2 regions of the Streptomyces violaceoruber genome follow, and region 2 is predicted to be linked to the other one. Evidence: riboswitches for the same ligand, from Rfam matches in the RefSeq annotation. Region 2 holds a riboswitch; the other holds the start of a gene.
The links. A riboswitch is a leader RNA that binds a small molecule or an ion and turns the genes downstream of it on or off. The one in region 2 is predicted to bind glycine.
Positions count from the first base shown of each region.

Region 1 (9,787 bases), 4.4 Mb from region 2:
TGTTGTTGCGGACCGCGATGGTGGTCTTGAAGCCGTTCGGCTGGTTGCAGGCCTTCAGCTCTTCCTTGGCCTTCTCGACGTTGCCCTTCTTGTTGGCACCGGACATCTCGTACGGGTCGTACTTCTGACCCTCGGAGCCCGGGACGGCGGGCGGCAGCATGTTGGTGCCGATGTCACCGCCGGCGACCGGGCCGCCGCGCGCGGTCTGCAGGGAGACGTGGTCGGCCCCGTAGAGCACGGCCTTGCGGCAGTGGATGTTGTCGAACGGCTTCACGTTCTGCGGGAAGGCCGCGTACCGGATGTAACCCGAGACCGGGTTGTCCAGGTTGGCCTTGTGCTCCTTCAGGGCGGTGGTGCGGCCCTGCGGGGACAGACCGGTCTGCGCCAGGTCGATGTCGTAGTCGCCGGCGATGAGGCGGGCGTCCATGTCGTTGGCGTTGGTGAAGAACTTGATCGTGATCTTGTCCGGGTACGCCTTGCGGACCGGGTCCGACGCCTGCTTCCACTCGGTGTTGCGGACCAGGGTCAGGTCCTTGCCGGGGTTGTAGGACTCGAACTTGTACGGACCCGAGGAGAACGGGTGCAGGCCGTACTTGGACTTGGTGTCCTTGTCCTGGCGGACCGGGGACGCCGAGGTCAGCGCGAGCATCTCCTCGAAGTCCGAGTTGGCCTGCGGCAGGTGGAAGACGATGGTCTTGTCGTCCGGCGTCTCGATCGCCTTCAGACCGAGCTTGTCCTTGGACGTGTCCTTGTACGGGCCCTGGTACTCACCCTTGGGGTCGAGCACCTCCTTGAGGTACGTCGGGCCGCCGGACAGCACGTCCTGCGCCCAGACGCGCTCGATGCCGTACTTGACGTCCTTGGAGGTGATCGGCTTGCCGTCCTCCCAGGTGACGCCGTCACGCAGGGTGTACGTGTAGGTCTTGCCGTCCTCCGAGACCTTGGCGACGTCGGTGGCGAGGTCGGGGGTGGTCTCGGCGCCGGCGGCACCCGGCTCGGTCTTGTTCGTGACCAGCTGGCGGCTGTAGTAGCGGGAGAAGTCCCACATGAAGCCGTAGTAGCCGCGCGTGGTGTCCCACGAGTCGGCGTCCTGCGTGCTGGCGAACTTCAGCGTGCCGCCCTTCTTGGCCTCGGAGGCCTGGGCGACCTTGTTGTTGGCCGCGTCGTAGCCGGCCGCGCCGTTCTTCGAACCGCCGCCGCTGTCGTCGTCGCCGCCTCCGCCGCACGCCGCCGTGGTCAGCAGCGCGGCGACCACTGCGGCAGCGGCCAAAGCCTGCTTGCGCCGCCCTGAGGTGCGTTGGGTAGTCACGATCTCGGATCCTCCGGATTAGATGAGAGACCCCGTGCAGGTGCCACGGGTCGCTTTGCGGTACGGCAGGGTCAGCGGGACCCCTTCGGGTCCAGCGCGTCGCGCACGCCGTCACCGAAGAGGTTGAAGGCAAGAACGGTGATGAAGATCGCCACACCGGGGACCACCATGTACATGGGGTCCGACTTGTAGTAGTCGATCGCGCTCGAGAGCATCTGCCCCCACGACGACGTGGGCGGCTTGACGCCCACACCCAGGAAGCTGAGCGCCGCCTCGGTGAGGATGTTGGTGGGGATCATCATCGTCGTGTACACGATGATCGGCGCCACCAGGTTGGGCAGCAGTTCCTTGAACAGGATGTAGAACCGTCCGGCCCCCAGCGACCGGGCCGCCTCGACGTACTCCCGTTCACGCATCGAGAGTGTCTGACCGCGGACCACGCGACCGATGTAGGGCCAGCCGAAGAAGCCGATGACCACGATCATCATGAGCAGGCGCACGCCCGTGCCGCTCAGTCCGAGCATGTTGTCCGGCATGACGGAGACCAGGGCGATGATGAAGAGCAGCTGCGGGAAGGCCAGCAGGCCGTCCATGATGCGGCAGATGAGGGAGTCGACCCAGCCGCCGAAGAAGCCCGCGAGGACCCCGAGGACGGTGCCGAGGACCACGGCGACCATCGCGGACAGGAAGCCGACCAGCAGCGAGATCCGGGCGCCGTGGACGATACGGGCGAAGATGTCGCGGCCGTTGACCGGCTCCACGCCGAGCCAGTGCTCGCCGCCGAGGCCGCCCAGGGAACCCGTGGGGGTACCGAACAGCGGGTCGATCATGTCCTCGTTGTACGCGTTGGGGTCCTGCCCGTAGAGCGAGGTGATCAAGGGCGCGAACACGGCGACCACGATGAGGACCAGCACGACGATGCCGCCCGCGAGGGCCAGCTTGTCCCGCTTCAGGCGCTCCCAGGCGATCCGGCCCAGGGAACGCCCTTGTACCGACTTGGCCTCGGCGCCGGCGACCGCCGCTTCCTCTGCCGCACTCGGGGCCGCTTCCGCGGTCGGCTCGTGCAATGGTGCCGTCATCTGGCAGGGACCCCTCTCAACCGGCGGTAGCCGGCCCGCACTTGCCGCTGTAGCGGCGTGATCAGTCCGTCGTACAAAGAGGCGAGCATCCACCCCTTGTTGCGGGAGTCTTCAACGCTTTGGCGATCTGTAGCCAGACTTGACGGGGAATGGATGCGCAACCGTGATGCTGTTTGAGGTGTTCCGTTATCCGGACAGTGGGTAACGGGGGCCGGACGCGGGCGAGTTGGGACATCAGGGACAAGGTGGCGCTTTGCGTCCTCATCTACGCGCGAAGATCGCCTCTTCCGACAGGGAGAAGGACCCCGCCGCCGTCAGTACCGGCTACCGGCCGGAGGGTATCCGTACCCGCCCGCCGGCGCCTGGGCGGGGGCCGGCGCGTGGGCCTCGCGGTCGTAGAACGGGCGCGCGTTGGCGCGCAGCCACAGGGCGACCGGGTCGTGGGCGTCGGTCATCGCCACCGTCGACACCGGCAGCCCGTCCGGCACCGCGCCGACGGACTGCTGCATCATCGCGCGCACCGCGTCGACGGCCGGCGGGGAGGTGTCGTACACGTCCAGGCCGATGGCGAGGTACGGCGCTCCGAGCGCCGGCTGCACCCAGGCGCGGCGCAGCGCGCGGACCGCCGGGGTGCGGTGGGCGTTCTGTGCGAGCAGGGCGTAGAACTGGGGGATCTCGATGGCCGGTTCGGACAGCCGCAGGGGCCCGGCGGGATGGCGGTCCAGGCCGGAGGCGATGCGGCGCAGGTCGAGCCAGGGGATGCCGACGCCGCCGCCGGGGGCGTGCGGATTGAGCCACAGGCCGTAGTGGTCCGGGTACAGGGCGCGGGCCGCCTCCAGGCCGTCGACCACTTCGTACGACCGGTTCCAGCCGCTGGCCGAGAGCTCCTGGGCGGAGGTCACACAGGGCGCGTAGCCGTAGCCCTCGACCTCCATGTTCCCGTACTGGGCGTCCGGGGAGCCGGCCTGGCCGTGCCACAGCAGCATCCAGACCTGGCCGGAAGTGGGGGTGGCGAGGGCGCGCAGCAGGGCCTCGTAGGCGTCGTAGCGCCCGGGCGTCACCTGGCGCAGCATGTGCTCGACCTGTCCGGTCGTGGTGCCGCTGGCGCTCACGCGTATCGCCCCTTCGAGAAGTTCCCCCGGTGTGGGGACCAGCTTAAGGCTCCGCCGGGTGCGGGGGGCCTATGAGCTCGGGGTGTGCTGTCGTCGTGCGGCTGCGGGTACGTCGTGGCTTGTCGCGCCCGCGCGGCGGAGCCGCACATGTCACGGCCCCGCGCCCCCGAAGGGGCGCTCGCCCGGGCCCGCGTCTACAAGTCCCGGTCGTAGAAGGGCCTGACCCTCTCCCGCATCCAGTCGCAGACCGGGTCCTGGGCTGCTTCCAGGAGGACCAGGTTGACCTGGTACTTCAGGGGGGACTTGGCGAGGGCCCGGCCGAGGGCGTCCAGGGGCAGGGTGCGGGCGTCGCCCTCCCAGTGGGTCAGTTCGACGCCGACGAACAGGACCGGGTCGGCGGTCTCGACGGCGGCCAGGCAGCGGCGCGCGCTGCGTACGACGCCGGTGGCGGCGAACTCGGCGGAGGCCGCGGCCAGGAAGTCCACCGGATCGTCCTGCCAGTCCGGCTCGAAGAGACGGACCCGGCCGCCGGAGGAGGGCCCGTCCAGCGGGGTGCGCCCGGCCCGGCACAGCTCGGCCACGGCGGGCGGCGGCAGCGGGATGCCGACCACGCCCTCCGGGTTCACCGCGATGCCGACCTGCGGTGGCAGGCCGCGGGCGAACTCCGCGGCGGGGGCGATGGTGTACGCCATGTGCGCGCCCGCGACCTGGCGGAGCTGCTCCTCCGAGCTGAACACCGGCACGTAGGCCTGGCCGTCGATCTCCAGCGAGGGCAGGTCGAGGGGGCCGCTGTGCGGGCCGCCGCCGTTCGGCAGGGGGACCCACAGGAAGCTGCGGCCGAGGACCTCCACGATCCGGCCACCGGCCGACGGGATGCCGAGGGAGGCGGACAGCACCTCCTCCAGCTCGTTGCCGGGCCACCCGCCGTGCGGGTGGGGGTGCGTCTGTGCCGGGAAGTCCATCTGCCTACCTACCGCCTGCCTGGTACCGCCGTTCGTGGCTGAAAGGCTAACCCGTTCGGCCCCGGAGCCCTACCGTGCGTCACCCCGTGAAGGCGATCCGCCGCAGGGTGTCGGCCGCCGCCCGGTCGAGGACGACCGCCGAGGAGCAGCCCGCGGGCAGGGTGCCTTCGGTCACCGCGCGCAGCAGGCGGGAGTTGGCCGCGCGGTGCCGCAGGAACGCGTACCGCGAGACGCCCCGGCCGCGCTCGCGCTGGCCGGCCAGGGCCTCGCCGGGAGCGACGTCGAGGAGCAGCAGGTGCAGGGTGCCGTCCCGGCGGCGGGCCTCGCGGGCCAGCCAGCCGCGCACCCAGGCCTGGGTGCCGCAGTCGTGCACGACGACGCCCTCGCCGGAGCGCAGCGCGCGGCGCAGTCCGGCGTAGTGGGCGAGGCGGACGAAGGGGCGGTAGAGCGTGTACGGCAGGAGGCGCGGCACTCGGCGGTCCCAGCGGTCGCGGGTGTCCTGGGAGTCGATGCGGCCGCCGCGCACGGTGCGCCGCATCAGCGTGGACTTGCCGCTGCCGGGCAGGCCGGTGATCACCACCAGGTCCCGGGGTCCGAAGAGCAGGGCGTGCGGGCTGCGGCCGTCGCGGTCCCTCAGGTCGCGGACGACGGGTGCGGTCAGTGGGGCGCATGCCTCGGGTGCCGGGGCGGCCGGCTGCTTGGGCAGCGCGAGTCCCGAGGTCGTGGCGTACGCCGTGGTCCTGTTCACCGTGATCGTCCTCCCCTGGGGCGGTACACGAGTACCTCCCCGTCGAGTGTAAAGAGAAGGTAATGCGCGGGTCTCGCGTTTTCGTTCGCTTACTGCCACAAGCCGGTTACAGATCACGGTCTGCCACGGATCGCCCGGGCGTGCAATGATGGCGGCGCCAACTGCATACCGGCCGTTTGAATCCGCGCGGGAGAGTCCCCGGCCGCGCCGGGGCGCCGAAGGAGCAAGTCCCTCCCTTGAATCTCTCAGGCACCGTTACCGCGCGGGCGAGGCACATCTGAAAAGCGGACCGCCCCCGACGGCGGTCCCACCCAAGGTGCAAGCCCTGATCGCCGTACTCCGGTGGCCGTGGCGAACCTCTCAGGTTCCGATGACAGATGGGGAGGACCGACCTCGCCCCGTCCTGTCCTGGGAGACGACCGACCGATGAGCAGTACCGAACTGCGCCGTACCGCGCTCGATGCCACGCATCGCGCGCTGGGCGCGACGATGACCGACTTCGCCGGCTGGGACATGCCGCTGCGCTACGGCTCCGAGCGCGAGGAGCACGTCGCGGTGCGCACCCGCGCCGGTCTCTTCGACCTGTCGCACATGGGTGAGATCACCGTCACCGGCCCGCAGGCGGCCGAGCTGCTGAACTTCGCGCTGGTCGGCAACATCGGCACCGTGAAGCCGGGCCGGGCGCGCTACACCATGATCTGCCGCGAGGACGGCGGCATCCTGGACGACCTGATCGTCTATCGGCTCGAAGAGGCCGAGTACATGGTCGTCGCCAACGCCTCCAACGCCCAGGTCGTCCTGGACGCGCTGACCGAGCGGGCGGCCGGGTTCGACGCCGAGGTGCGCGACGACCGCGACGCCTACGCGCTGCTCGCCGTGCAGGGCCCCGAGTCCCCGGGCATCCTCGCGTCGCTCACCGACGCCGATCTGGACGGCCTGAAGTACTACGCCGGTCTGCCCGGAACGGTCGCCGGCGTCCCGGCGCTGATCGCGCGCACCGGCTACACCGGCGAGGACGGCTTCGAGCTGTTCGTGAAGCCGGAGCACGCCGTCGGGCTGTGGCAGGCGCTGACCGGGGCGGGCGAGGCCGCGGGGCTGATCCCGTGCGGTCTGTCCTGCCGGGACACGCTCCGCCTGGAGGCGGGCATGCCGCTGTACGGCAACGAGCTGTCGACCGCGCTGACGCCGTTCGACGCCGGTCTGGGCCGGGTGGTGAAGTTCGAGAAGGAGGGCGACTTCGTCGGGCGCGCCGCGCTGACCGAGGCCGCCGAGCGCGCCGCTTCCCGGCCGCCCCGCGTCCTGGTCGGCCTGGTCGCCGAGGGCCGCCGGGTCCCGCGCTCCGGGTACCGGGTCGTCGCGGGCGGCGAGGTGATCGGCGAGGTCACCTCCGGCGCTCCGTCCCCGACGCTGGGCAAGCCGATCGCCATGGCGTACGTCGACCCCGCACACGCGGCCCCGGGCACCGAGGGCGTGGGCGTGGACATCCGGGGCAGCCACGAGCCGTACGAGGTCGTGGCGCTGCCGTTCTACAAGCGCCAGAAGTAGACAGAAGCAGACAGTGGACACGGGGCGCCGCCCCTCCGCGGCAGCCCCCGGGTCACGCGAGTCACTCATCCCTCCCTCGTCACCCCCTTCACCAGCCACTTCCTCGCGTACAGGAGAATTCAGGCCATGAGCAACCCCCAGCAGCTGCGCTACAGCAAGGAGCACGAGTGGCTGTCGGGCGCCGAGGACGGCGTCTCGACGGTCGGCATCACGGAGCACGCGGCCAACGCGCTCGGTGACGTCGTCTTCGTGCAGCTCCCCGAGGTCGGCGACTCGGTGACCGCGGGCGAGACCTGCGGCGAACTGGAGTCGACCAAGTCCGTCTCCGACCTGTACTCCCCCGTCTCCGGTGAGATCACCGAGGTCAACGAGGACGTCGTCAACGACCCGTCGCTGGTGAACAGCGCCCCCTTCGAGGGCGGCTGGCTGTTCAAGGTGCGGGTCACGGACGAGCCGGCCGACCTGCTCTCCGCCGACGAGTACACCGCCTTCGCCGGCGCCTGAGGAGTCACGATCGCATGTCGCTTCTGAACACACCCCTGCACGAGCTGGACCCGGACGTCGCCGCCGCCGTCGACGCCGAGCTGGACCGCCAGCAGTCCACCCTCGAGATGATCGCGTCGGAGAACTTCGCCCCGGTCGCGGTCATGGAGGCCCAGGGCTCGGTCCTCACCAACAAGTACGCCGAGGGCTACCCCGGCCGCCGCTACTACGGCGGCTGCGAGCACGTCGACGTGATCGAGCAGATCGCCATCGACCGGGTCAAGGCGCTCTTCGGCGCCGAGCACGCCAACGTGCAGCCGCACTCGGGCGCCCAGGCCAACGCGGCCGCGATGTTCGCGCTGCTCAAGCCCGGCGACACGATCATGGGTCTGAACCTCGCCCACGGCGGGCACCTGACCCACGGCATGAAGATCAACTTCTCCGGCAAGCTCTACAACGTGGTCCCCTACCACGTCGGCGACGACGGCCAGGTCGACATGGCCGAGGTGGAGCGCCTGGCCAAGGAGACCAAGCCGAAGCTGATCGTGGCGGGCTGGTCGGCCTACCCGCGTCAGCTGGACTTCGCCGCGTTCCGCAAGGTCGCGGACGAGGTCGGCGCGTACCTGATGGTCGACATGGCGCACTTCGCCGGTCTGGTCGCGGCGGGCCTGCACCCGAACCCGGTCCCGCACGCCCACGTCGTCACCACGACCACCCACAAGACGCTGGGCGGTCCGCGCGGCGGTGTGATCCTCTCCACGGCCGAGCTGGCCAAGAAGATCAACTCCGCCGTCTTCCCCGGTCAGCAGGGTGGCCCGCTGGAGCACGTGGTGGCCGCCAAGGCCGTCGCCTTCAAGGTCGCCGCGAGCGAGGACTTCAAGGAGCGCCAGGGCCGTACGCTGGAGGGTGCCCGCATCCTGGCCGAGCGCCTGGTGCGGGACGACGCGAAGGCCGCGGGCGTCTCCGTCCTGACCGGCGGCACGGACGTCCACCTGGTCCTGGTGGACCTGCGCGACTCCGAGCTGGACGGACAGCAGGCCGAGGACCGCCTCCACGAGGTCGGCATCACGGTCAACCGCAACGCCGTCCCGAACGACCCGCGCCCGCCGATGGTGACCTCCGGTCTGCGCATCGGTACGCCGGCCCTGGCGACCCGCGGCTTCACCGCCGAGGACTTCGCCGAGGTCGCGGACGTGATCGCCGAGGCGCTGAAGCCGTCCTACGACGCGGAGGCCCTCAAGGCCCGGGTGAAGACCCTGGCCGACAAGCACCCGCTGTACCCGGGTCTGAACAAGTAGACACCACACCTCCGGGTGGGGCGCCGCGTCCGCCACAAGCGGCCCGTCGCCCCACCCGGAGTGCCCCACCCTCTGCACCACCCCCGTTCTGAGGAGTCCCCGTGGCCATCTCGGTCTTCGACCTGTTCTCGATCGGCATCGGCCCGTCGAGCTCGCACACGGTCGGCCCGATGCGCGCGGCCCGCATGTTCGCCCGCCGCCTGCGCAACGAGGAGCTGCTGGACTCCGTCGCCTCGGTCCGCGTCGAGCTGTACGGCTCGCTCGGCGCCACCGGCCACGGCCACGGCACCCCCAAGGCGGTGCTGCTCGGCCTGGAGGGCGACTCACCGCGCACGGTGGACGTGGAGAGCGCCGACGACCGCGTCGAGACGATCAAATCCTCCGGCCGGATCAGCCTCCTCGGCGATCACGAGATCGCCTTCGCCTACGACGACGACATGGTCCTGCACCGCCGCAAGGCCCTTCCCTACCACGCCAACGGCATGACGCTGTGGGCGTACGACGCCGAGGGCGCCGAGGTGCTGACCAAGACCTACTACTCGGTCGGCGGCGGCTTCGTCGTCGACGAGGACGCGGTCGGCGCCGACCGCATAGTTCTGGACGACACCGTCCTGAAGTACCCCTTCCGCACCGGCGACGAGCTGCTGCGCCTGGCCCGCGAGACGGGCCTGTCCATCTCCGCCCTGATGCTGGAGAACGAGCGGGCCTGGCGCGACGAGGACGAGATCCGCGAGGGCCTGCTGGAGATCTGGCGCGTGATGCGTGCGTGTGTGGAGCGCGGCATGACCCGCGAGGGCATCCTGCCGGGCGGCCTGAAGGTCCGCCGCCGCGCCGCGAACACCGCGCGCAAGCTGCGCTCCGAGGGCGACCCGCAGGCCCTGGCCATGGAGTGGATCACGCTCTACGCGATGGCCGTGAACGAGGAGAACGCGGCCGGCGGCCGGGTCGTCACCGCCCCGACCAACGGCGCGGCCGGCATCATCCCCGCGGTCCTGCACTACTACGTGAACTTCGTGCCCGGCGCCGACGAGGACGGCGTGGTCCGCTTCCTCCTCGCCGCCGGCGCCATCGGCATGCTCTTCAAGGAGAACGCCTCCATCTCCGGCGCCGAGGTCGGCTGCCAGGGCGAGGTCGGCTCGGCCTGCTCGATGGCGGCCGGCGCCCTCGCCGAGGTTCTCGGCGGCACCCCGGAGCAGGTGGAGAACGCCGCCGAGATCGGCATGGAGCACAACCTCGGCCTCACCTGCGACC
Region 1 covers NZ_CP137734.1:2,587,249-2,597,035, forward strand. The annotation lists gene R2E43_RS11160 (ABC transporter substrate-binding protein) at 1-1,309, opposite strand, end outside; gene R2E43_RS11165 (ABC transporter permease) at 1,381-2,388, opposite strand; gene R2E43_RS11170 (enhanced serine sensitivity protein SseB C-terminal domain-containing protein) at 2,703-3,500, opposite strand; gene R2E43_RS11175 (enhanced serine sensitivity protein SseB) at 3,695-4,462, opposite strand; gene R2E43_RS11180 (AAA family ATPase) at 4,542-5,210, opposite strand; glycine riboswitch at 5,388-5,481, shown strand; glycine riboswitch at 5,482-5,597, shown strand; gene gcvT (glycine cleavage system aminomethyltransferase GcvT) at 5,637-6,755, shown strand; gene gcvH (glycine cleavage system protein GcvH) at 6,882-7,259, shown strand; gene glyA (serine hydroxymethyltransferase) at 7,274-8,536, shown strand; gene R2E43_RS11200 (L-serine ammonia-lyase) at 8,638-9,787, shown strand, end outside.
Region 1: it holds a riboswitch for glycine, as region 2 does, so the genes downstream of both, gcvT (glycine cleavage system aminomethyltransferase GcvT) here and gcvP (aminomethyl-transferring glycine dehydrogenase) in region 2, are expected to answer to the same signal.

Region 2 (9,787 bases):
TATCTGCCGATCGCCGTCGTGGCGGCGCTGGACGCCGTGTTCGGCGGGCTGAGGGCCATGCTCGACGGCATCTTCGACGACAAGGTCTTCGTGGTGTCGTTCCTGTCGAACGTGGTCGTGGCCGCACTGATCGTGTTCCTGGGCGACAAGTTGGGCGTCGGAGCCCAGCTGTCCACCGGGGTCGTGGTGGTCCTCGGCATCCGTATCTTCTCCAACGCCGCGGCGATCCGACGCCACGTCTTCCGGGCGTGAGGCCGATGAGCGACGACGAGCAGCCGGCGAACAGGCTGCGCAAGGAGCTGCCGGACGAGGTGCCGCCGTCGCGGTCCCCGTCGGCGGACGACCCCGCGGGCGGCCTCCCGGGGGCCGCGCGGGGGGAGCGGAACGGAGTGACCGGCAGGCAGCGGCTTCTGAAGGGGCTGTGGCCGCCGCGCCTGACGCGGGCCCAACTGATCGTCGCCCTGCTCCTGTTCGGGCTCGGGTTCGGTCTCGCGGTGCAGGTGGCGTCCAACAGTGACAGCGACAGCGCGCTGCGGGGTGCCCGCCAGGAGGATCTGGTCCGCATCCTGGATGAACTGGACGACCGTACTCAGCGTCTTGAAGACGAGAAGCAGGGACTCGAGAAGCAGCGCGACGAGCTGGAGAACAGCTCCGACCAGGCGGAGGAGGCCCGCAAGCAGACGCTCGAGAAGGAGCGGCAACTGGGCATCCTCGCGGGCACCGTGGCCGCGCAGGGGCCCGGCATCACGGTGACCATCGAGGACACGAAGGGGACGGTCGAGGCGGACATGCTGCTCGACGCCGTCCAGGAGCTGCGCGCGGCGGGTGCGGAGGCGATCCAGGTGAACGGCGTACGGGTGGTGGCAGGCACGTATCTCGCGGACGCCGGCAACTCCGTCACCGTCGACGGGAACAAGATCAACGCGCCCTATCGTTTCCAGGTCATCGGCAAGCCGCAGGACCTCGAACCGGCTCTCAACATTCCTGGAGGAGTGGTGCAGACTCTGGAGAAGGAACAGGCCACCGTTACTGTTGAGCGGTCGAGCAAGATCGTCGTGGACGCCTTGCGAGCGGCGGAGCGGCCTGACTACGCTCGGTCGTCCTCCCAGTGAACCGGCGGTGCATGGGGGGCGTCCGGCGAGGGCATGAGGTTGCGGGGGGTCGGCGCACCGATTGGGTGGTGCGTGGTGGAAACTGTCTGGTGGAGACGGACGTTGTGAAGGTGTCCGGGTCGGCCAGTGCGTTCAGTAAGGGTTCGTCCTGCCCCACGGGCGGGTCTGTTTCGGTCAAGGGGAATCGCCCGTGAAGTTGTTTGCGAAGTTGTTCGGCAAGAGCGCGCGAGAGGGCAGCGGCGACAACGCGACCGCCCGCCATCGCGCACAGCCCGACGCGGAGGGCCGACGCCCGATGTACCGGGACCAGGTGGGTGGTCCCGGCGCGCCGTCTGTTGACCCTGCTCAGTCCGGCGGCATAGGTTTCGGCCAGCCCTCGGCCCCGGGTGGAGGGTTCACCCCCGACCCGTACGCGTCGAACGCCCCGGCGGGGCAGTCGCGGCAGGAGGATCCGTCCATGTCGGCCCTGGTCTGTACGAGGTGCGGCAACCGCAACGCGGAGAACAGCCGTTTCTGCTCCAACTGCGGTGCTCCGCTGCGGCCCGGTGCGGTCCCGGAGCGTGCGTCCGAGACGACCTCCACCATCTCCATCTCCGGTCTGGAGGCCTACGACGCCGAGGTCACCGGCCAGACGGCGATGCCGGCGCTCTCTCCCGAGGCGCAGGCGGCCGTGGACGCGCTGCCGCTGGGCTCCGCCCTCCTGGTCGTGCGCCGCGGTCCGAACTCGGGCAGCCGCTTCCTGCTGGACGGCGAGCTGACCACCGCCGGGCGTCATCCGCAGAGCGACATCTTCCTGGACGACGTGACGGTCTCGCGCCGGCACGTGGAGTTCCGCCGCAGTCCGGACGGTTCCTTCACGGTCGCCGACGTCGGCAGCCTGAACGGCACCTACGTCAACCGGGAGCGCATCGACCAGGTCGCCCTGTCGAACGGTGACGAGGTGCAGATCGGCAAGTACCGGCTGGTGTTCTACGCGAGCCAGCGGGGTTACTGACCCGCCCCCGGGCCGCCCGCCCGGGGAACCTTCAGGGAAGGTCCATGTTTCAAACACCGAGCGGCGGTGCCGGGCAAGGCGCCGCCGCCGCGGACAGTGGGCTGATGAGCATCGGCGCAGTGCTGAACGCGCTGCGTGACGAGTTCCCCGACATCACCATCTCCAAGATCCGTTTCCTGGAGTCGGAGGGCCTCGTCGAGCCGCGACGGACCCCGGCCGGGTATCGCAAGTTCGGCGCGCACGACGTCGAGCGCCTCGGCCAGGTGCTGCGCATGCAGCGGGACCACTATCTGCCGCTCAAGGTGATCCGTGAGCATCTGGACGCCGTGGAGCGCGGCGAGGCCGTGGCGCTGCCGAGGGTCGGCCGGCAGCGGGACGGCGAGGCGGCCGCGCCCGAGCCCGCCGAGGGCCCGACGGTGGCCCGGATCGGGCGGGACGAGCTGCTCGCCACGGCCGGGATCGGCGAGCAGGAGCTGAAGGAGTGGGAGTCGTACGGACTCCTCGTCCCGCTGCCCGACGGCGCGTACGACGCCGAGGCGGTCACCGTGGCGTCGCTGGTGGTGCAGCTGGGGCGGTTCGGGATCGAGCCGCGGCACCTGCGGGTGATGAAGGCCGCCGCCGACCGCGAGGCCGGGCTCGTGGACCAGGTGGTGGCTCCGCTGAAGCGCCACCGCAACCCTCAGACCAGGGCACACGCGGAAGCCCGCACCAAGGAGCTGGCGGGACTCGCGGTGAAACTGCACGCGGCGCTGGTGCAGACCGCTCTGGGCGTGCGGCTGCCCTGAAACGGGCGGGCCGGGGACCCGGATCGCCCACCCGATCCCGGCCCGACTACCCAAACGTCCCGGGCACGGCCTAGGGTTGCTGTGTGAACGAGCTCGATGTCGTAGGTGTCCGGGTCGAGATGCCCTCCAACCAGCCGATCGTGCTGCTGCGCGAGGTGGGCGGCGACCGTTACCTTCCCATCTGGATCGGACCGGGGGAGGCGACGGCGATCGCCTTCGCCCAGCAGGGCATGGCTCCCGCACGGCCGCTGACCCACGACCTCTTCAAGGACGTGCTGGAAGCCGTCGGCCAGGAGCTCTCCGAAGTACGCATCACCGACCTGCGCGACGGGGTCTTCTATGCCGAGCTGGTCTTCGCGAGCGGGGTCGAGGTCAGCGCCAGGCCGTCCGACGCCATAGCGCTGGCCCTGCGTACCGGTACGCCGATCTACGGCAGCGACACGGTCCTCGACGACGCCGGTATCGCCATTCCGGACGAGCAGGAGGACGAGGTGGAGAAGTTCCGCGAGTTCCTCGACCAGATCTCGCCGGAGGACTTCGGGACCAGCAATCAGTGAGACGCGGGCCCGTACGGGCACATCCGGCTAGCCTTTCCCGGGATCGGACACGGGAAACCACTCGTAGGGTGATTATCACTCGGCGTGCCGAGTGTGGCGATCGTTGACGCACCCTTGGTGACTGCCTACCTTCGAGGAGGCAGGTCAAGGACGGAGGTCGGCGTGAGAATCAGCGGCGACGGTACGGTTGGGGGTGGCCCCGGGCACAGCTTCGGGGCAGGTGGTCCGTACCCTCCCCCGGGCTCCCGGCTTCGCGCAGGCGCGGGCCACGCCCAGCACGGTGTTGCGGCCGATCCCGGTCCGCAGCGACCGGCAGCGGTGCCGACCAGCGGAGGGGCGACGTCCATGGCGTCCGAGCAGATCGGCTACCGCGGGCCGACGGCCTGCGCGGCCGCCGGCATCACCTACCGGCAACTGGACTACTGGGCCCGCACGGGCCTCGTCGAGCCCAGTGTGCGGCCCGCGCACGGTTCCGGGACGCAGCGGTTGTACAGCTTCCGCGACGTGGTCGTGCTGAAGATCGTCAAACGCTTCCTCGACACCGGTGTGTCCCTGCAGAACATCCGCACCGCCGTCCAGCACCTCAGGGAGCGCGGCTTTCGCGACCTGGAGCGGATGACGCTGATGAGCGACGGCGCCACCGTCCACGAGTGCACCTCGCCCGAGGAGGTGCACGCCCTGCTCCAGGGCGGGCAGGGCATCTTCGGGATCGCCGTCGGCGTGGTCTGGCGGGACGTGGAGAGCGCGCTGTCCCAGCTGCACGGCGAGCGGATCGACACGGGGGAGACCCTGGTCGGACACAATCCGGCCGACGAACTGGCCCGGCGGCGGAACAACCGGGCGGTCTGATCCCGCCGCGCCCCGGGGCCGTCCGGTGAGGGCATTGTCAGTGGCGTAGGGCAGCATCGGAGATGTGAGAACCGCGCCCACGATCCTGCATCTCGACATGGACGCCTTCTTCGCCTCGGTGGAGCAGGCGTCCAAGCCGAGCCTGCGTGGGAAGGCCGTCGTGGTGGGCGGCCTCGGACCGCGCGGCGTGGTCGCCACCTGCTCGTACGAGGCGCGGGTGTTCGGGGTGCACTCCGCGATGCCGATGGGCCAGGCCCGCCGGCTCGCGCCGCACGCCGCCTACCTCGTGCCGCGCTTCGAGCTCTACCGGTCGATCAGCGAGCAGGTGATGCGGCTGCTGCGGGAGCTGTCGCCGCTGGTCGAGCCGCTGAGCCTGGACGAGGCCTTCGTGGACCTGGACGCCGGCGGGGCGGCCCGGGACGCGGAGACGGCGCGACTGGCCGGGACGAAGCTGCGCACGGACATCCGCACCGTCACCGGCCTCACCGGGTCCGTGGGCCTCGCCGCCTCCAAGATGCTCGCCAAGATCGCCTCGGAGGCGGCCAAGCCCGACGGACTGGTGCTCATCCCGCCGGGGACCGAGCGCGCCATGCTGGAGCCGATGACGGTGCGGACGCTGCCCGGGGTGGGACCGGCCACGGGAGACCACCTGCGGCGGGCCGGGATCACCACGGTCGGCGAGATCGCCGAGGCGGGCGAGGACGAGCTGGTGCGGCTGCTGGGCAAGGCGCACGGCCACGCCCTGTACGCCATGGCGCTGGCGCGGGACGAGCGGCCGGTGGTGGCCGAGCGGGAGACCAAGTCGGTGTCGGTCGAGGACACCTACGACGTGGACATCCACGACCGGGTGCGGGTCGGCGTCGAGGTGGGGCGGCTGGCGGACCGGTGCGTGCGGCGGCTGCGCGCCTCCGGACTGTCCGGGCGGACCATCGTGCTCAAGGTGCGCAGATACGACTTCTCCACGCTCACGCGCTCCGAGACCCTGCGCGGCCCCACCGACGACCCCGCGGTGGTGCGGGAGGCGGCGGCCAGACTGCTGGACTCGGTGGACACCACGGGCGGCGTGCGGCTGCTCGGGGTGGGTGTCAGCGGGCTCGCCGACTACACGCAGGAGGACCTGTTCGCGCAGGCGGCAGGGGACCGGGCGGAGGAACCGGCCGAGGAGCCCGGGACCGAGCCCGCCGAGGCGCACAGCCCCTCGCCCGCCGAGCGCCGGTGGCCGTCGGGGCACGACGTGCGGCACACGGAGCTGGGGCACGGCTGGGTCCAGGGCAGCGGTCTCGGACGGGTCACCGTGCGCTTCGAGACGCCGTACTCGGGGGTCGGGCGGGTGCGGACCTTCCTGGTGGACGACCCGGAGCTGACACCGGCGGATCCACTGCCGCTGGTCGCCGACACGGAGGGCGGGGCGGGTCAGCCCTCGTCGGGCCCCTTGCCCTTGCCGGCCAGCTTGCCGAAGTCGTGGTCGGGAGGCGGGGGAGCGGCCGCCACGTCCAGGCCGTAGTGGTGGTAGAGCTGGAGCTCCTGTTCCGGCGAGAGGTGGCGGCCGACACCGAAGTCGGGCGCCTCCTTGATCAGGGCCCGGTCGAAGGGCACGCGCAGGGCGCCGTCGACCAGCTCGCTGGGCTCCAGCGGGACGAAGGCGTCCCTGCTGAAGAGGCCGGTCCGTATCGCCGCCCACTCGGGGACGCCGGTGGCATCGTCGAGGTAGACCTCGTCCACGGTGCCGATCCTGCTGCCGTCGCGGTCGAACGCCTTGCGGCCGATCAGGTTCCGCGGATCGATGTCAGTACGCACGGGGCCCTCCACTTGATCGCACCACTGGGCCGGACTGGGGTCGCACACCAGCCGCCTAATCATCCGTAAGTACTACAAAACGGCACAAATGCCCGGTCGGCCACTCGAAGTCCGTGCGGCGACCTCGCTGGTACGCTGGCAAACGGCTGCTGACCCCGCGCGGGAGAGTCCTCCGGACATCACCGGAGGCGCCGAAGGAGCAAATCCTCCCCGGAATCTCTCAGGCTCACGTACCGCACGGACGAGGTCACTCTGGAAAGCAGGGCGGGTGTCGACGGCTTCCGCTCTCACCGACGGTGAAAGCCGGGCAGAGCTCCAGGGCTCGCCCGGTGAAGCTCTCAGGTTGAGATGACAGAGGGGGAGGCCGTCCGGGTACCCGCGCCGTGGTGCCCCTCGAAGGTCGTCAGACCAGGAGGCCTCCGCAATGACCGCCCATCGCACTCCGCTCTCCGAACTCGAACAGGCCATGCCCTTCGAGCAGCGCCACATCGGCCCCGACCACGAGGCCCGGGCCAAGATGCTCGCGCAGGTCGGTTACGGTTCGCTCGACGAACTGACGGCCGCCGCGGTGCCGGATGTGATCAAGAACGCCGACGCGCTGGACCTGCCGGGCGCGCGCTCCGAGGCCGAGGTGCTGGCCGAGCTGCGCTCCCTGGCCGACCGCAACCAGGTCCTCGACTCCATGATCGGCCTCGGTTACTACGGCACCTTCACCCCGCCGGTGATCCTGCGCAACGTCATGGAGAACCCGTCCTGGTACACGGCGTACACGCCCTACCAGCCGGAGATCTCCCAGGGCCGTCTCGAAGCCCTGCTGAACTTCCAGACGATGGTCGCCGAGCTGACCGGCCTGCCCACCTCCGGCGCCTCGCTGCTCGACGAGGGCACCGCCGCCGCCGAGGCGATGGCCCTCTCCCGGCGCATGGGCAAGAACAAGAAGGGCCTGTTCCTGGTCGACGCGGACGCCCTGCCGCAGACCGTCGCCGTGATACGGACCCGCGCCGAGCCGACCGGCGTCGAGGTCGTCGTCGCCGACCTGAGCGAGGGCATCCCGGCCGAGATCGCCGAGCGCGAGATCAACGGCGTCCTGCTCCAGTACCCGGGCGCCTCCGGAGCCGTCCGCGACATCAAGCCGGTGATCGACCGGGCGCACGAGCTGGGCGCGCTCGTCACCGTCGCCGCCGACCTGCTCGCCCTCACCCTGCTCACCTCGCCCGGCGAGCTGGGCGCGGACATCGCGGTGGGCACCACCCAGCGCTTCGGCGTGCCGATGGGCTTCGGCGGACCGCACGCCGGCTACATGGCGGTGCACGAGAAGTTCGCCCGCAGCCTCCCCGGCCGCCTGGTCGGCGTCTCCGTCGACGCCGACGGCAACAAGGCCTACCGCCTGGCTCTGCAGACCCGCGAGCAGCACATCCGCCGCGAGAAGGCCACCAGCAACATCTGCACCGCGCAGGTGCTGCTCGCCGTCATGGCCGGCATGTACGCCGTCTACCACGGCCCCGAGGGCCTGCGGGCCATCGCCCGCCGAACCCACCGGTACGCCACGATCACCGCCGCCGGCCTCGCCGCTGGCGGCGTCGAGATCGTCCACGGCTCCTACTTCGACACCGTCACCGCGCGGGTGCCCGGCCGGGCCGCCGGGATCGTGCACGCCGCCCGCGAGAACGGCATCAACCTGCGGCTCGTCGACGCCGACCACGTGTCGTTCGCCTGCGACGAGACCACCACGCGCGCCCAGGTCGGCGGCGTGTGGCACGCTTTCGGCGTGGAGGGCGACATCGAGTCGCTGGACGCGGAGGCCGGGGAGACGCTGCCCGAGGCGCTGCTGCGCACCGACGACTTCCTCACCCATCCCGTCTTCCACCAGCACCGCTCCGAGACCGCGATGCTGCGCTACCTGCGCCGCCTCGCCGACCGGGACTACGCGCTGGACCGCGGCATGATCCCGCTGGGCTCCTGCACCATGAAGCTCAACGCGACCACCGAGATGGAGCCGGTCACCTGGCCCGAGTTCGGCGCGCTGCACCCCTTCGCGCCCGCCGAGCAGGCGCAGGGCTACCTCACCCTCATCCGCGAGCTGGAGGAGCGGCTCGCCGAGGTCACCGGGTACGACAAGGTCTCGCTCCAGCCGAACGCCGGGTCGCAGGGCGAGTTCGCGGGCCTGCTCGCCGTACGCGGCTACCACCGGGCCAACGGCGACGAGCAGCGCACCGTCTGCCTCATCCCGTCCTCGGCGCACGGCACCAACGCCGCCAGCGCCGTGATGGCCGGCATGAAGGTCGTCGTCGTCAAGACCGCCGAGGACGGCGAGATCGACGTCGAGGACCTGCGCGCCAAGATCGACAAGCACCGCGACGAGCTGGCCGTGCTGATGATCACCTACCCGTCCACGCACGGCGTGTTCGAGGAGCACGTCGCCGACATCTGCGCGCAGGTGCACGACGCGGGCGGCCAGGTCTACGTGGACGGCGCCAACCTCAACGCCCTGGTCGGCCTCGCCAAGCCCGGCCACTTCGGCGGCGACGTCTCCCACCTGAACCTGCACAAGACGTTCTGCATCCCGCACGGCGGCGGCGGCCCCGGCGTGGGCCCCGTCGGCGTACGGTCGCACCTGGCGCCGTACCTGCCCAACCACCCGCTGCAGCCCGCGGCCGGTCCGCAGACGGGCGTCGGCCCGATCTCGGCGGCGCCGTGGGGCTCGGCCGGCATCCTGCCGATCTCCTGGTCCTACGTCCGCCTGATGGGCGGCGAGGGCCTCAAGCGCGCCACGCAGGTCGCCGTGCTGTCCGCCAACTACATCGCCAAGCGCCTGGAGCCGCACTTCCCGGTGCTCTACAACGGCCCCGGCGGGCTGGTCGCGCACGAGTGCATCATCGACCTGCGCCCGCTGACCAAGGCCACCGGCGTGAGCGTCGACGACGTCGCCAAGCGGCTGATCGACTACGGTTTCCACGCGCCGACGATGTCCTTCCCGGTGGCCGGCACGCTGATGATCGAGCCGACCGAGTCCGAGGACCTGGCCGAGCTGGACCGGTTCTGCGAGGCGATGATCGCCATCCGCGCGGAGATCGAGAAGGTCGGCTCCGGCGCCTGGCCCGCCGACGACAACCCGCTGCGCGGCGCCCCGCACACCGCGGACGCGCTCGGCGGTGAGTGGGACCACGCGTACACCCGCGAGGAGGCCGTCTTCCCGGCCGGGGTGTCCGCCGCCGACAAGTACTGGCCGCCGGTGCGCCGCATCGACCAGGCCTACGGCGACCGGAACCTGGTCTGCTCCTGCCCGCCGCTGGACGCGTACGAGGACTGAGTCCCGCCAAGAAGGTGAGGGAGGCCCCGCCCGGGCCCGCGGTGTCCGGGCGGGGCCTTTCGGCGTCTCAGGCCGTGGCGAGCGACACCTCCGTCGACTTGACCAGCGCGACGACGGGAGTCCCCACGGACAGTCCCAGGTCGTCGGCGGCCTGCCGGGTGACGGCCGCGGTCAGCTCGGCGCCCTCGACGGCGACCGCGACCGTGGCCATCGCGGCGCCGGTGGTGAGGGCGGTGACCGTGCCCGGCAGCCGGTTGCGGATGGACAGCCCGTCCACCCGCCCGGTGGCCAGAGCCACCTCGGTGGACTTCACCAGGGCCCGTACGGCGGTGCCGGGGGTGAGCGCGAGGTCCTCGGCGGCCTCCCGGGTGATCGCCGCGGTG
Region 2 covers NZ_CP137734.1:7,036,147-7,045,933, forward strand. The annotation lists gene R2E43_RS31520 (small basic family protein) at 1-252, shown strand, start outside; gene R2E43_RS31525 (DUF881 domain-containing protein) at 258-1,112, shown strand; gene R2E43_RS31530 (FHA domain-containing protein) at 1,261-2,106, shown strand; gene ftsR (transcriptional regulator FtsR) at 2,151-2,891, shown strand; gene R2E43_RS31540 (bifunctional nuclease family protein) at 2,975-3,448, shown strand; gene R2E43_RS31545 (MerR family transcriptional regulator) at 3,611-4,297, shown strand; gene R2E43_RS31550 (DNA polymerase IV) at 4,362-5,801, shown strand; gene R2E43_RS31555 (PRC-barrel domain-containing protein) at 5,711-6,094, opposite strand; glycine riboswitch at 6,245-6,340, shown strand; gene gcvP (aminomethyl-transferring glycine dehydrogenase) at 6,519-9,404, shown strand; gene R2E43_RS31565 (TOBE domain-containing protein) at 9,472-9,787, opposite strand, start outside.